4 regions of the Oceanobacillus sp. FSL W7-1304 genome follow, and region 3 is predicted to be linked to each of the others. Evidence: riboswitches for the same ligand, from Rfam matches in the RefSeq annotation. Region 3 holds a riboswitch; each other region holds the start of a gene.

Region 1 (4,217 bases), 820 kb from region 3:
TTCTTTATCCTTAACCCATAATGCATCAATAGGAGATGAAATTACAGATAATTCATTAGCTGGATCATCTTCTACAGAAATGATTTCAAAACCAAGTTTTTCTAAGGATTTCGTTTCGCTTTGATCAATCCCGATGCTAGCAATAACTTTTTTGCGAATACCTTCCTGACGATTAAATGGAGAGGAAAGCAAGCTTTTAATTACAGCGTCATTCGATTGTTGTGCAACTTGATTAACTCCTGTTGCTTGATCAATTGCTTGCTCTAAGTCTGCCAGAATATCTTCTACAGCTTCTAGTCCAATCGACAAGCGGACAAGCTCTTCAGTTACACCGCTTTTATTCAAATCTTCAGCATTTAGCTGCTGATGTGTCGTTGAAGCAGGATGGATGATTAAGGATTTAGCGTCTCCAACATTTGCTACATGTGACCATAGCTTCACATTGTCGATTAGCTTTCTACCTGCATCGCGTCCCCCTTTGATACCGAATGTAATAATCGATCCATAGCCGCTCTTGAAATATTTCTTAGCAAGCCCATGTGATGGATGTTCCTTTAAACCAGGGAAGCTGACCCATTCTACTGCTTCATGTTTTTGTAAATAGGCAGCAACTTTTTCTGCGTTCTGTGCGTGTCTTTCAATTCGTAAATGTAGCGTTTCTAGTCCTTGTAAAAATAAAAATGCACTTTGGGGGCTTAAGCATGCACCGATATCACGTAATAATTGAACACGAAGTTTTGTAATAAATGCTGTTGGACCAAGATCTTTATATTTTAAGCCGTGATATGTTTCGTCAGGCTCGGTGAAGCCAGGGAATCGATCGTTATTCCAGTCAAATCTTCCACCATCAACAACGACCCCGCCAATTGTCGTTCCGTGACCGCCGATCCATTTTGTTGCGGAATGAATAACAATATCTGCGCCCCAAGTGAGCGGTTTTGCGATATAAGGGGCAAAAGTATTATCAATAATTAATGGAATATCATGAGCATGTGCAATATCAGCAACAGCTTCTACATCAAATACGTAAAGACTTGGATTTGTGATGATTTCACCAAATATAGCTTTTGTTTTATCGGTAATCGCAGCTTCAAATTCCTCAGGTTTTGTACCATCAACAAATTTTACTGTAATCCCATAGCGTGGAAGGGTCGCTGCAAAGAGATTGTACGTACCGCCATATAGGTTGCTGTCCGCAATAATTTCATCCCCAGCTTCCGCGATATTCAAAATTGCTAGCGTAATAGCAGCCATTCCGGATGATGTTGCAACAGCACCAACCCCATCCTCCAGCTGAGCAACACGCTGTTCAAATGCATCAACCGTTGGATTCATAATACGAGAATATATATTACCTGATTCTGCTAAACCAAATAAGTTTTGTGCATGTTCTGTATCACGGAAAACATAAGAAGTTGTTTGATAGATTGGAACAGCACGCGCACCTGAAGTTGGGTCCGGCTGTTGACCACCATGAAGTAATACCGTTTCTGGCTGAAATTGTGACATAATAAAATTCCTCCTTGAAATGTTATGTTTTTTACTAGAAAACTATAAACTTTAATACCGTGGATCACTTGGCTACCGAAACAGCCACGTCCAGCTCCAGCGCTAAAGCTGTAGCGAGACTTCCCTCGCCTCCGTACGATAAAGAAGACTTGCCGACTGGCTAAGACATGAGGCCTAGTCGCACTTATACCCTTGTGGTGAAAGTCAACATTGACTCTAGGTAAAAGGATGGCCGACTAAAACCAGGCTACGCCTAACATCGGCATACCCCTAAAGGGGCGTGTTTCCTTTATCTCCTGCGGCTCAGTCCGTACGTCGCTAACCGGGCGCTTACGCTTTTGTGTTTGAAGAGGGAAAATGAAAAAGCCCTCTTCCTAAGAAGAGGGCGTATGTACGAACCGTTCCTCCTCTCATCTTCCAGGTTTTTACCCTGTAGGATTTAGCACCGTTACAAGCAGGTTAATGCTTTAAGGTTGCCGGGCTTCATAGGGCCTATTCCCTCCGCCGCTCTTGATAAGAGATGTTGCATTATTTAAGTTAGTGTGAGTATACAATGAATTCTATTATCTGTCAATGATGTTTTCTGAAAAGTTTAAATTAGGTTGAATGTAATTGCATGTTGCAGGATTTACCTAAAGCCAGAGATTCATTTTAATGTGTTCTCAAACGACGCTGCGAATTTTTATAAATAGACGCCATATATATAAATAAAGCAGTCCAAATAAAAGCAAACGTAACTAGATGTGCTTGTGAGAAGGGCTCTTTATAGAAAAACACACCAATTACAAGCATCATGGTAGGTGTGATATATTGCAGGAAACCTACCATGGCTAGAGGAATCTGCTTTGCACCACTGGAAAATAACAATAGTGGAACAGCGGTAGCAATACCCGCTCCAATTAAAAATAGGTTCGTAACTGTTATAAATGGTGTAAAAGTAAATGAACCGCTTGGAATAATCCATAAGTAAATAAGTGCGACTGGTGTAATAAGCAATGTTTCAATTGTCAGCCCGGAGATTGCGCTGACATTCACTGTTTTTTTCAGTAACCCGTATAATGCAAATGTGGTTGCTAGCAGCAGTGAAATCCATGGAAATACACCGTAACTGAATGTTAAGTAAAGCACACCAATTGCTGCTAAAATAAAGGAAAGTAATTGACCTTTCGTTACAGGTTCTTTCAAAATGATAATTCCTAGTAAAATACTAATAAGCGGGTTGATATAGTATCCAAGACTTGCTTGCAGGATATGTCCTTGAACAACTGCCCAAATAAATAGAAACCAGTTTAATGTAATCACAATCGCGGCAGCTGTGATCCCAAGTAATTGCTTTTTCTTTTTCATAATTTGTCGGCATTCCTGTATGAAGTTATTCCATTTACCAAGAAAAATGACAAGAAGCAGCATAAATACTGCTGACCATGCTATTCGATGTGCTAGAATTTCCCCAGCTGGAACATAATCAATTTGTTTCCAGTACATTGTAATAATCCCCCATAAGAGGTAGGCACTGAATGTATAGATGATGCCGGTTTTCGTATGCCGATTATCCATTATATTTTCCCTCCTAAGCGGATTTTTTGAACAACCTTTAACATTTCTATAATAGTAGATGGAATTTACCAATTTAGCAATCACTTAGCTTAGCTTAAGTTTTAGAAAACGCTTTCATAATCAAGTTTTATTCGATATGATAGATGTGAGCGTAAGAGACATCTATCAAGAGGGGGTTTGACGATGACACAAAAACAAAATCAAAAACGTATTGAAACGGCTGTCATCCATGAAGGCTATGATACTAAAGAAATGCTTGGGAGTCTTTCCACACCCATTTTTCAAACATCTACCTACACATTTGAAACTGCGGAGCAGGGGGAACGTCGCTTTGCCGGTGAGGAGTCGGGCTATATTTATTCTCGCCTGGGGAACCCAACCGTCCGTGTGCTTGAAGAGCGTATTGCGACTTTAGAAAAGGGAGAAGCTGGTCTTGCATTTGGATCGGGAATGGCGGCAGTGTCAGCTGTTCTCATTGCACTCACCAAAGCAAATGATCACATTATATGTTCATCGGGTTTATATGGATGTACGTTTGGATTTCTAACGATGATGCGAGAAAAGTATAATATAACTACTGATTTTTCGGAGATGAAATCAAAGGAAGAGCTTCGCAGTCTTATTCGGCCAGAAACGACCGTCATTTATGTAGAGACACCGATTAATCCAACGATGCGCTTAATCGATTTACAGCAGGTGGCAGAGGTTGCAAAGGAATACGGTATTCCGGTTGTAGTGGACAATACATTTTCTTCTCCTTATTTACAGCAACCATTGGAATTAGGGTGCGACATTGTCCTTCATAGTGCAACGAAATATATCGGCGGACATGGAGATGTAATTGCAGGTTTAGTCGTTGGCAAAAAATCCTTTATTGATATGCTTTCCAATACAACACAAAAAGATATCGGCGGGGTTATATCTCCATTTGATGCATGGCTTTTACTGCGTGGTTTAAAAACATTGGCGGTTCGTTTGGACCGTCACTGTGACAATGCCCGAAAAATTGTGGCACAGCTGAAGATGCACCGGCAAGTCGCTAACGTATATTATCCAGAAGATGACGACAATCCGGATCTTGCGATAATGGAAGGACAAATGAAACGTGGAGGGGGAATCATTTCCTTTGATGTGAAAGGGAATAAACAGCA
Region 2 (4,217 bases), 1.8 Mb from region 3:
ATGGGTAATAAGTAAAATCGTTATTCCGAGATCTTCATTAATTTTTAGAAGTAAGTCGAGAATCGAGTTTGTTGTTTCTGGGTCAAGAGCGCTTGTTGCTTCATCACTGAGAAGTATTTCTGGTTCTTGTGATAATGCTCTAGCAATAGCGACCCGTTGCTTTTGCCCACCAGATAGTTGAGAAGGATAGCTGTTTTGCTTTTCTGCTAAATCAACAATCTTCAAGTATTTTTCAACACGCTTCTTCACTTCCTGTTTATCATAGCCAAGAAGTTTTAATGGAGTTGCGATATTGTCATAAACTGTTGCAGTTTTTAATAGATTGAAGTGCTGAAAAATCATTCCAACCTTCTGCCGCGTCTTTCGCAGTTTTTCTGGTGGCAGGGAGGTCAATTCGGTTCCGTTGATTGAGACACTTCCGTTCGTAGGCTTTTCAAGTAAATTGACAAGCCTAATTAATGTACTTTTCCCCGCACCACTATAACCAATTACGCCGTGGATTTCTCCTTTTTTAACATGAAGGTTAACATTATTTACAGCTGTTACGTCCCCATTTTTAGATGGGAAAACTTTCGTGATGTTTTCTAATTTGATCATCTAACCTACATTCCTTTCGAAAAAGAATGCTGCTCCAGTAGTCGCAACATTCTTTTGTTAAAATACTGAAGTATAAAATTTGGCTGAATTATTTCTACGCCTAACATCGGCATACGCCTAAAGGGGCATGTTTCCTTTTAGATGAACTTGACTTCCGCCCGTAGAAGAGAAAGTCATAGATCATCTTATACTTTGGAGTGAATCTCCTCCGTAAGAATGTTCGACAGGCAGAACCATCCCAAAGTTCGGGGCACAGTCGGTATGTTGATAACCGGGCGCTTCCGCTTTTATTTACTTATTCATCCCAGCTTGGAATTACAGAGCCTTGAAATTCTTCTTCAATAAATGCTTTCACTTCATCAGATTGATATGCTTCAACGAATTTTTTAACGACTGGGTCATTTTCATTTTCAGCACGTACAACGATATAGTTTATATATGGAGAATTGGTGGATTCTAATAGAATTGAATCTTCTTTTGGACTAATACCTGCTCCTAAAGCGAAATTCGTATTAATTGCAGCTGCATCGACTTCGCTAAGTTGATTTGGAATTTGTGCTGCATCTAATTCAATGAATTCCAGGTTTTTCGGATTATCTACAACATCATGAATGGAAGCTGTCTCTTTCTTGTCTTCTTCCAACGTAATAATCCCGGCTTCTTCCAAAATAAATAGTGCACGACCACCGTTTGTTGGGTCATTTGGAAGGCCAAATGTTGCACCATTCGGAATATCATCGATGCTCTCATATGTTTCAGAGTAAACACCCATTGGGTTTAAAATAGTTTTACCAACCGGCACTAAACTTGTCCCATGATCCTCATTAAATTGATCTAAGAATGGCTCATGCTGATAACTGTTCACATCTAAGTCGCCTTCAGATAATGCGGTATTCGGTAGGACATAGTCAGAGAATACTTTTAGTTCCACCTCAAGTCCGTTTTCAGCAGCAACATCAGCAGCAGCTTCTACAATTTGTTCATGCGGACCAGCAGTAACACCAACCACTATTTTATCCTCATTTAGTGCGTCGGTGCTGCCAGAGGCGTCATTACCACAAGCAGCTAGTACTCCAGCTAATAAAATAATTGATAACACAATTCCAAATTTTTTCATTTTGTTACCCCCTGTAATATAGTAAACTTGCTGATAATTAAATAGCCTCTCTTTAAAAGAAAGAGAGGCTTGTATATATACAGAGGTCCTCTCTCATCTTTCAAAACGTTATGTTTTGCAGGATTTAGCACCTTTCTATGCTGTAACATAAAAGGTTGCCGAGCTTCATCGGGCCAGTCCCTCAGCTACTCTTGATAAGAGATGTAGTCTATTCAATTCTATTTATTTAAATTAACGTATAATTCTAATTCAGTCAATACTTATTTTATTTATTCTTGCATTTCTTTTGGGACTCCCCTTATTATTGAGATAATTAGAATTTTCAGTTTCGGGAGTGGGAGAGATGAATTGTGTCATTGTGTCGTGCACATTTTGCAAAAGGGAAAGCAGGAACAGTTCTTGCGGCTAGGTTATTAGCAGAAACGGATCTTCTAACCGGAATTGAGCGGCTATGTCAAGAAAATGATATTGAATCAGCTGTAATCAGCAGCTGTTTTGGCAGCTTTAAGAAAGCCGGTTATTTATATTTAATAGCAAATAGTGAATCAAAAGTTGGTGCTGGCTATGGAGATTTGCAGGTAAGACAAGGACCAATTGAGTTTTTACAAGGGACTGGGGTTGTATGTCAGCGTGATGGTGACTATGATATTCACTTTCACGGTACGATGTGTGATCAAGAAGGAAATGTTTTCGGCGGTCATCTTGTAAAAGGGGAAAACCCCGTTATTACAGTAGACCTTGTACTTACGGCTATTGAAGGGATGAGCTTCAACCGAAAGTACGATGAAGAGACAGGCGGGAATCAGTTTTATCCTGTAGAGCATGGAAAGAACGTGACGTATAACCTATCGAAAAATTGAGGCTGGGACATACAGAAGTGTTTAATGTTAAAGACGAACGATGCATAAGCTTAGCGCAGGAATTATACGTAGACTCCAGCGGGAGGTAAGGCATAGGTGAGACACCGTAGTGCGATAGCGCAGGGGGGGGTCACCAGCCACCACTGGATGCGCGAATTATATTTCCGGAGCGAGTTATTTGCACCAATCATGTTCGGTTTTTATTTCATAAAAATACTTTTGTCCCAGCCTCAGTGGCCGAACAAGAATGAACCATAAAAGGGGATCTTAATCGAGCTATAACTTTACGATCACCTTTTATGAGTTGGTTATTTAGGGAAAATATTAAGTTTTTCAATACGCTGAATAGCTTCCTTGATACGCTGCTCTTCAACGAGCAAGCCAATTCGGATATACCCCTCACCAAATGATCCGAAGCCATTTCCGGCAGCTACTGCCACATCTGCTTTTTCTAGCAGAAAATCAGCGAATGTTTCACTTGTAAAACCATCCGGAACTGGCAGCCAGGCAAAGAAGGATCCTTTTGGAGCCTCGACTTCCCAGCCGATTCGTTGACATTCAGCTATTAATGTATTTCTGCGACCTTCGTAAAGTGCAACTAACGCTTCAACACATGCTTGGTCATCTGATAACGCGACAGCTGCAGCATGCTGGACAGCTGGGAAAATACTAACAAATAAATGATCCTGTAATAGATTAATTGCCTCTATCATTTCCTTGTTGCCTACTGCAAATCCGACACGCCAGCCGGCCATATTATACGTTTTCGAAAGCGTATAAAGTTCAATTCCAACATCCTTTGCACCTTCTGCCTCCAAAAAGCTAATTGGTTTATTCCCGTCAAAACCAATTGCTCCATAAGCAAAATCATGTACGATTCCAATGGAGTGCTCTTCGCCCAGCTTCACCGTTTTTTCAAAAAAGGCTTTCGAAGCAGTTGCACCTGTAGGGTTATTTGGATAATTTAAATAAAGAAGTTTTGCTTTATCTAAATGGCTAGAACTAAGACTATCATAATCTGGTAAAAAATTATTCTCTCGTAGTAATGGCATTGTTTCATGACGCACATTTGCCAATCCGACGCCTGATAGATAATCTGGATAGCCAGGGTCAGGCAGCAAAAGCAATTCACCGTCATTCATTAAAGCAAGCGGTAATTCTACTAATCCAATTTTTGTTCCAAATAAAATAGCAACCTCTGTTTCCGGATCCAAGTCAACGTTGTATTCTTTTTTATAGAAATCAGCTGCTGCCTGTTTTAATTCGGTTGTTCCGCGGAATGGGGAATATTTATGTGTAATCGGCTCTTGGGCAGATTGTTGCAATGCTTTAACGATGTGAGCAGGGGTTGGTTGATCGGGATTTCCCTGTCCTAGATTAATAACATCGCGACCTTCTGCATATGCTGCTGTAACTTTTTGAACGAGTGTTGCAAAAAATTGCGCAGGCAACCCTTTTAAACGATTCGAAAATTCCATTTGATATGACCTTCTTTACTAATAAGATGAATTGTTGAGTAAATTCTATAATCTTTTAATGGTTCTGTCTAGCAATGAAAAATTGTCGTATAAAAAACTATAGTGGCTAATCTGTTTGGATATTTTGAAAAATATCAAAAAATATTCTGTAATATATTGCATTTT
Region 3 (4,217 bases):
ACCATCATGTTCATTCGTCATTTTTTATATCTCCTTTTCATTATTTAATGGCAGCAAAACTAATTTAATTAAACAGATAGGTTAACTTGGTTTAACAGATAAAAAAACATCGCTTTTAAAAAATGTTTTTCAATAACAAAGAGGCTGAAAGTGTTTTTATCAGTAAACATTCAAACATGATTGACAAAAATATCCGATTCGGAAATATACTTAGAGCATCAAGCGACAGATGGTGAGCACCCTTGTGATATGTACCCCAATGTCTCACCCATGCCCCTTCCGTCTACGTATATTTTCTGCGCTAAGTTTGTCTATCGTTCTTCATTTATTTAAATACTTTAGATATCTCGCAGCCTCTTTGAATTATCACATACACCCTCCTTATTTTCAGTGGAATTAAGAATTGGCACCTTGCTACTCAACTTATGACATAATTGCTGCCGCAGGATCATTAGACCAGATTCTTCCCCAGACTCTAGATAAGGATTTTTTATGGGTCAACTAATTTGCACTGGGGGAACTCCCTACATGTTCTCTCAATTTCTCCAGTTCACTCCCTAAAAACCTCGCTACTTCCAGCATACCGTATTTTCCGCTTTTTGCTTCTGCTTCGCTATTGTAGTTCGTATTTGTGTTAATATCGTACGTGTAAATATTCCCATCCTTATCCTCAATAAATTCGATTCCTGCAATACGAATATTATTCGCCGCTAGGACACGCTCATATTTTTCTAATACTGGATGATTAAATCCCTCACGAATTTGAAACTTAGCTGGCTGGGCACTTTCTTCACCCACCGGGCAAAAAAGATCATCGATTGTGCAACCATCTGCCGGACATAATTCAAATCCCTCTGATGTATCCACACGCACAGCATAAAGGAACTTTCCATTAACAAACTCACATCGCGTAATATAGGATTCCGGAGATTCAATATACTCTTGAAGTAACGTAACGCCATCAACCGGCTCTTCAAACGACTCCCCTTCCACATAATTTTGCAGTGCGTTTATGGAAGTAAATAATTGAACGCCCAAGCCTTTACCTGCACGATTATGCTTCGTTATAAACTTCTTCCCTTTAAAAGCTTCTGCTGCTTGTAAAATATTTTCTTTCCCTACAGCTGCAATTGTCTTTGGTGTCTTAACACCATACTTTTCAAGCTCAAGATATTGCAGAACCTTGCTTACTTCAAGCTGCAGTGCACGACTGCCGTTTATTACAGTTCTTCCATGATGCTCTAACCACGCGAGTACAGCATTCGTTAATTCTGGTGCAAACCGATTTCCACGGGTATGTGACGAGGCACTCATCCGATTGTAAAAAACCCCTTCTGGAGGTGCTGCACTAAGATCAACCGTACCATTATCAAGCAACCAATCTTCATAAGGTAAATTAAGCTCTTTTAATCGATTAATTAAATGCTCTGTCCACTCATTATTTTCATGGATAACGTATATTTTACTCATTTATAATTCTCCCCTAACTTAGATATGCGTTAATGAATTACGTAATTCTTCAACCTTAGGCATTACTTGCTTTGCAAAGCGTTCCAATTCTTCAAGCTGTGGAGAGCATTGTAATAATAGTTGATCTACTCCGGCTGCTTCATAAGCTAAAATTCGCTTTGCAATTTGTTCCGGTGTGCCAACAAGATTCGGACGCAATCCCCGGTTTGATACTGAGTAATCTTGCAATTTAAGCTGTTGCTCAAGCTCTGACTTCGTTGTAAAATCTTTCATACCTGCATAGCCTGCAGCATCTTTAACTGTCGTAATACGGTGTAATTCTTCCTGTGCCTCTTCCTCCGTATCTCTGCAAATAACATAGGCAGCCATACTAAATGATTGCAATGCTTCTTTTTCAGCCTTCTTTCTACGTCTCTTCATATCTTCAATTTTATTCCTAACTTCTTCCACCGTTCCGCCATGCATCACATATGCGTCACAATAAGCTGTAATAACTTGCTTTCCTTTTTCACTCTCACCACCAGCATATAAAATTGGATTTGGCCGTTGAACTGGCTTTGGTGATAAATTTGTATTTTTAATGTTATAAAACTTTCCATCATAAGAAAATGTCTCTTCCGTCCATAATCCTTTTAAAACTTCTAAAAATTCACTTGTACGATCATAGCGATCATTATGCTCTGTAAATTCTCCACCATACTGTTTGGCCTCTTCCTCCCACCAACCAGAGACAACATTTAAAGTGAATCGACCATTGCTAATTTGGTCAATATTTGCGGCCATTTTAGCAGTTACCGCCGGGTTATGGAATACCGGTCGGACAGCGGTCATAATTTCCATTTTCTCGGTAACAGCTGCCAGTGCTGCGGCAGTTGTCCATGCTTCAATAGAATCGGCTTCAATCCCTTTAATATCATTCAAATATAATTCAGCTATTAACGTTGTATCATAACCCCACGTTTCAGCGTGTTGAATGACTTTCTTTGCGTAATCAAATGTTGGTGGCATATTTTCATCCTCTACATTCCTTAGCCATCCACCAAAAATCGGTAACCAAAACCCATATTTCATTGTTCCATCTCCTCCTAACTTCTGTTCAACAAAAAACCTCTATTCTAGGATAAGAATAGAGGTTTTACATATTATGTATGTATGCTCTTCTTATCTTCCAAGCAGTCCGCTTGATGGAATTAGCACAGTATTCTTAAATGAACCTGTTGCCGAGGATTCTTTGGGCCATGTCCCTCCACCTCTCGTGATAAGATAAATCAAATAATGAAGTTGTTGGTTGAATAATAATATAGAACTTAAGAAATGTCAATCAATTAATTCTTATAATTCTTAGTTGACTTATATGATTTGATATATTAGAATATATCCAACAATTGAAAATTCTTATCAAGAGAAGCTGAGGGAACTGGCCCTATGACGCTTCAGCAACCACTAATTATTTTAGAAAGGTGCTACTTCCAGCAAGATTTTTTCTTGAGAGATAAGAGCTGATAAATGATGTAGTGTACCCTCTTTTCTCTTTTTAGAAGAAAAGGGGGTTTTTTACTCGTATTAAATATTTAGTACCTGTCAACTAAATTTAAACTGTGAACTAACTGCTGTGGTATGAGCAATTCCGCTAAATATACACAATGATCTAGCACTAGCGGTGGAAACAAACAGTGACTTCTGCCGGGGGACGGAGCCATAGTGAGACTTCAAAAACGACAGTTCAAAAAGGTTCACGGGTCCCCCGAATAAAGCGTAGTGTGTTTCCGTAGCGAGTATACGTACCAATCCATCATTACAGATTAGTGCAGTTTCTCAAAAGTCTAATATTAACCAGTGTTTCGTAGAGTACAAATAAAAAGCTAAAGGAGAATGTTTACATGAGCGAGATTGTAATTCTATCCGGAAGTCCTTCTGAGTTTTCAAGATCTGAGCAGGTGCTTAAATATTTAGGTACTTTATTAGAAGGTGAGCAATTCTCAGTAACGCATATTTCCGTAAAAGATGTAGCCTATGAAGATTTATTTCAAGGAAATTTCAATAGTACTGCTGTTAAAGAAATTGCAGTCAAAATCCAACATGCCAAAGGACTAATCGTCGGATCACCAGTATATAAAGGAGCATATTCCGGTGTGCTAAAAGCTTTGATTGATATATTGCCACAGGATATTTTGAAACATAAGCCAGTACTACCGCTTATGACAGGTGGAAGTCCCTCCCATTTACTTGCTGTCGAATATACGTTAAAGCCAGTTCTTGCTACATTAAAAGCACATAATTTAAAAGGTCTTTACCTATTGGATAGACAGATTGATAAGCAAAATCCCCTTCCAATTATTGATGAAGATATTTTACAACGAACAAAAAAACAACTCTTTTACTTTGTTCAGCTTATAAATAATCCAGTTGCTAGAGAAGTTGTTACGTACTAAAGATGCTATTCAATAATAAAAAGGGAGAAATAATATGACAAAAAAGCGTATTTTTTTAAATGCTTTCGATATGAATACTCCGGGACATCAATCACCTGGACTATGGACACATCCAGATGATCAGTCGCATCGATACAAAGATAGTGCCTATTGGACTGAGCTTGCAAAAACATTAGAAAATGGAAGATTCGATGCAGTCTTTATTGCAGATGTATTAGGGACCTATGATGTATATGGTGAATCCCGTGATGCAGCAGTAAGAAATGGTGTGCAATCACCAGTTAATGATCCATTTCTAATTGTTCCATACATGGC
Region 4 (4,217 bases), 780 kb from region 3:
GATATAAATTGTGAACAGGGAATTATTGCAACTGGTGATTCGTTTATGGAAGATCCCGAGCGTGTTGCATTTGTTCATGAAAAATTTCCGACGATGCTTGCTTCAGAGATGGAAGCAGCAGCTGTTGCACAGGTTTGCCATCAGTATAACAAGCCATTTGTTATTATTCGTGCATTATCTGATATTGCCGGAAAAAAATCGTCCATCTCGTTTGATCAATTTCTTGAAACAGCGGCTAAAAATGCAGCCCAGCTCATTATCGCTGTAGTTAAGAGTTTATAAACGAGAATTAAATAAAAAGCAAAAGCCCAGAGACAATGATAAATTCATGTTTCTGGGCTTTTTTATAATTTGGAAGCCTTCCAAATTAATTATTGCGCTCTTTTCGATAGTACTCATGAAACACTTTCATGAGCGCTCTTTTTTCAATTCGTGAGACATAGCTTCGTGATATGTTTAGCTTTTTTGCGATTTCTCGCTGTGTCATTTCGTTATAGTCATTTAATCCATAGCGATAAACAATTACCTCTCGCTCTCGTTTATCGAGAACAGAAAAATACTTTTGCATTTTGGCGATCTCCATATTCAATTGGATGTATTCAATTACATTATCATTCTCTGCCTCAAGAATATCAATTAGACTGATTTCATTGCCTTCTTTGTCTTGACCAATTGGATCGTGCAAGGAAACGTCTTTTTTCACCTTTTTTAATGCGCGAAGGTGCATCAATATTTCGTTTTCTATACAACGAGCAGCATATGTTGCCAATTTTGTTCCCTTATCTGTTGAGAAGCTTTCGACCCCTTTTATAAGACCAATGGTTCCAATTGAAATTAAATCCTCCATATCCTCACCAGTATTCTCAAACTTTTTTACAATGTGAGCAACGAGTCTTAAATTATGTTCAATAAGTTTGTTTCTGGCTGTTTCACTTCCATTTTGCATTTCCTCGATGTATTTCGCTTCTTCATCAGAGGGTAATGGTTGCGGGAATGCATGGTTTTTTACATAAGAAACAAAAAAGAGGGCTTCCTTAATTAGAAGAGCAAGCACAGATAAAATCCCGGACAAACGCAATCACCTCCTAAGTGAACAGTCTGCTTCAAGATTGGGCTTTTGCCTATATAACATCTTTATGACTTAAAGAGAGGATTCGTGTCTGTCCACGAAAATTTGTTATGGAAACAGGCTTTTTAAGGTTTTAGTTGATTTGATAACGGACTTATTCATCAAATACTTTGTGAAAAGATAAAGGTTGGTTTGTAACTCGTACCTATATTACATACTAGCGATAAGATTAAAAAAACGTTCATCGCATCCAATAAATGGGTGCAGTAGGTGGTCAAGAGGATTGGATTATTGGAGTAGCACAGGAGCTAGCAAAGCAATAGATTTTGACGATATAACTTTGGAATGAGCACGTTACAATAAATAGTTTCATATAGGTCAAATGAACGTCATCTTGCACTAAATATCTAACTTTTGTATTAAATTCAAAAAACAGAGTTGACATGATTCGTTACCAGGTGTATGATGTGAACAATTCCTATTAATTGAATATGATTTTTCTTATCAAGAGTCAGGGGAGGAACTGGTCCTACGATCCTGCGGCAACCGTTACAATGATGTAACAAGGTGCTAATTCCAGCAAGCAAATGCTTGAAAGATGAGATGAGTGATTTAGAACCTCTTCCTCATCAGAAGAGGTTTTTTCATTTGATTAAAAACCAAGTAATATCATGGGAAAGATTATATTGCGATGAATAGGTAAATTTGAAAAGGGAGCGAAGAAAATGGGTGTAACAAAAACAGATAGCTTGTACAGAAAGGATTATTTTGGAAGGCTTCAGGAACTAAAGAAATATGCACCAGATGCCTTCGAGTCATTTTTTGCTTTTAATAATCGAGCATTGGCTGAAGGGGAATTATCCGTAAAGTTAAAGGAATTAATTGCAGTTGCTGTGGCACACATTACTGGATGTCCGTATTGTATTGATTTACATGTGAAAAATGTCAAAAAGCAGAAAGCAAGTAAGGAAGAGGTGGCAGAGGCGATTTTCGTTGCAACAGCATTAAAGGCGGGATCAGCTGCGGCACATGGAGTAAATGCACTAAATGCTTACGATGGAAATAGTGACGAGGAATTGTATAAAGCATCGTATTTCAACCGAATAAAGGAATTTTCTAAGTTGAACGATGAAACCTTTAAGGCATTTTTAAATTTTGATCACCATTCCATAAAAGCAGAAAACTTAAGTGAAAAAGAAAAAGAGTTAATTGCAGTTGCTTGTGCACATACAACAGGTTGTGCGTATTGTATTAATTTGCATACGAAAAATGCAAAAAATACAGGAGCAAACTTAGCAGAGATTTCTGAAGCAATTTTTGTTGCTGTAGCACTGAAAGCTGGATCGGCAATCGCACATAGTGTAAATGCCTTAAACGCTTTTGACGAGTAGTATTGTTTCTGATAATCGTGCGAGCAGTAAAGCCATATCTAAGCAAATTTATAGGAGGAGTGTTCCAGTTGGAAAAACAAATTCATCTGAACGGCTTTGTACAAAATTCACCATCGCCTCATTCCATGGGGTTATGGAAACATGAAAAAGATAAGGGGGCTTTTCATAATCGAATTCATTATTGGACAGAAACAGCGCAAGTGTTAGAGCGAGGAAAATTTGATGCCGTATTTATTGCCGATGTGCTAGGCACGTATTCTGTTTATGGTAGTAATCATGATGCTGCAATTAAGCATGCTGTGCAATTGCCGGCACATGATCCATTAATGCCAATTGCAGCTATGGCAGCGGTCACAAAGCACATCGGATTCGCTCCAACGATTTCAGCAACCTATGCCCAGCCATACGCACTTGCACGCCAGCTTTCAACACTGGACCATTTGACAGAAGGAAGAATTGCTTGGAATGTAGTCACATCGTATTTAGAGAGTGAGGCAATTAATCTGGGCCTGTCAGGTAGATTGCCTAAAAATTTACGCTATGACCGTGCTGATGAATTTCTTGAAGTCGTTTACAAGTTATGGGAACACAGCTGGGAAGACGAAGCGGTTGTTTATGACAAGGAGACGGATACCTTTGCAGATCCTAAAAAAGTACATACGATCGATCACACAGGTGAATTTTATCATGTACCTGGTCCACATTTGACGGAGCCATCACCACAACGGACTCCAGTACTTTTTCAAGCTGGTGCTTCTTCGAGAGGAAGAGATTTTGCAGCCAAACACGCTGAAGCAGTTTTCACAAAGGGACATTCACTGGAAGCAATGAAAAATTACGCTGCAGATATTCGAAAACGTGCAGTAGAGCAGGGAAGAAATGCAACGGATATTCGTATTTTTCCAATGGTTCTTCCCATTATTGGTTCTACAGAGGAAGAAGCATTTGCTAAATACGAGAAATTAAAAAGCCTTGTTAGTTATGAGGGGACAGCTGCATTGCTTTCTGGGCATACAGGTATCGATCTATCTAAATATAATCCGGATCAGTATTTAGATGATATGGAAACAGAAGCAGTACAGGGGAATTTAGACATGTATACAAAGGATCCCCAAAAAAGGTGGACACTTCGTGAGGCACTTCAAAATCATGGTCTAGGCAATGGCACGGCAAAATTTATTGGCACACCAGAACAAATAGCAAATAAATTACAGAAATGGGCTGTTGAGGCTAACGTAGATGGTTTTAATATTGCACAATCGTATTCATTAGAAACTTTTCGGGAATTTGTTGACCATGTTGTACCTGAATTACAAAGGCGAGGAATATATAGAACAGATTACGAAGGTAATACATTAAGAGAAAATCTTTTTGAAACCAAAAGTCCATATTTGCCCAACAATCATCCGGCAAGAAAATTGAAATTACATGTATAAGGTGTGATGGTATTTTTAAATTCTTATACTTACATTCAAAAACCAAGCACATAGTGTTTTTACTACGATTAATTAGCTGATAATTCAGAGAAAGGGGTCAGTGCATGCAAGCTACCACATTATATACATGGATAGGTTTTTCACTCTTTCTTGTGGTTATGCTTTTTCTTGGTTATATTGGCGCCAGAAAAACGAAAAATGTCCGTGATTTTGCAACTGGAGGAACAACGTTAGGACCAGTCATCTTAGGCCTATCTTTTGCTGCAACCTATTTGAGCGCTGCAACCTTTCTAGGATATCCAGGATGGTCTTATGACTGGG

Evidence for each region. Region 3 has a riboswitch for S-adenosylmethionine ahead of NYE61_RS20005 (LLM class flavin-dependent oxidoreductase). Riboswitches for the same ligand answer to the same signal wherever they lie in the genome.
Region 1: linked by a shared signal. The riboswitch ahead of NYE61_RS16310 (O-acetylhomoserine aminocarboxypropyltransferase/cysteine synthase family protein) and the one ahead of NYE61_RS20005 (LLM class flavin-dependent oxidoreductase) in region 3 are both predicted to bind S-adenosylmethionine.
Region 2: linked by a shared signal. The riboswitch ahead of NYE61_RS11670 (MetQ/NlpA family ABC transporter substrate-binding protein) and the one ahead of NYE61_RS20005 (LLM class flavin-dependent oxidoreductase) in region 3 are both predicted to bind S-adenosylmethionine.
Region 4: linked by a shared signal. The riboswitch ahead of NYE61_RS03385 (carboxymuconolactone decarboxylase family protein) and the one ahead of NYE61_RS20005 (LLM class flavin-dependent oxidoreductase) in region 3 are both predicted to bind S-adenosylmethionine.

What each region holds. Positions count from the first base shown of each region.
Region 1 is NZ_CP150211.1:3,249,100-3,253,316, forward strand. Features, by position in the region: gene NYE61_RS16310 (O-acetylhomoserine aminocarboxypropyltransferase/cysteine synthase family protein) at 1-1,509, opposite strand, end outside; SAM riboswitch class I at 1,917-2,029, opposite strand; gene rarD (EamA family transporter RarD) at 2,161-3,066, opposite strand; gene megL (methionine gamma-lyase) at 3,250-4,217, shown strand, end outside.
Region 2 is NZ_CP150211.1:2,303,126-2,307,342, reverse strand. Features, by position in the region: gene NYE61_RS11675 (ATP-binding cassette domain-containing protein) at 1-597, opposite strand, end outside; gene NYE61_RS11670 (MetQ/NlpA family ABC transporter substrate-binding protein) at 893-1,714, opposite strand; SAM riboswitch class I at 1,805-1,915, opposite strand; gene NYE61_RS11665 (PPC domain-containing DNA-binding protein) at 2,065-2,574, shown strand; gene NYE61_RS11660 (pyridoxal phosphate-dependent aminotransferase) at 2,883-4,052, opposite strand.
Region 3 is NZ_CP150211.1:4,068,801-4,073,017, reverse strand. Features, by position in the region: gene NYE61_RS20015 (O-acetylhomoserine aminocarboxypropyltransferase/cysteine synthase family protein) at 1-21, opposite strand, end outside; SAM riboswitch class I at 379-486, opposite strand; gene NYE61_RS20010 (alpha-L-glutamate ligase) at 502-1,470, opposite strand; gene NYE61_RS20005 (LLM class flavin-dependent oxidoreductase) at 1,489-2,541, opposite strand; SAM riboswitch class I at 2,629-2,735, opposite strand; SAM riboswitch class I at 2,863-2,969, shown strand; gene ssuE (NADPH-dependent FMN reductase) at 3,351-3,902, shown strand; gene NYE61_RS19995 (LLM class flavin-dependent oxidoreductase) at 3,937-4,217, shown strand, end outside.
Region 4 is NZ_CP150211.1:639,860-644,076, reverse strand. Features, by position in the region: gene mtnN (5'-methylthioadenosine/S-adenosylhomocysteine nucleosidase) at 1-282, shown strand, start outside; gene sigK (RNA polymerase sporulation sigma factor SigK) at 368-1,072, opposite strand; SAM riboswitch class I at 1,568-1,674, shown strand; gene NYE61_RS03385 (carboxymuconolactone decarboxylase family protein) at 1,795-2,460, shown strand; gene NYE61_RS03380 (LLM class flavin-dependent oxidoreductase) at 2,529-3,896, shown strand; gene NYE61_RS03375 (sodium:pantothenate symporter) at 4,001-4,217, shown strand, end outside.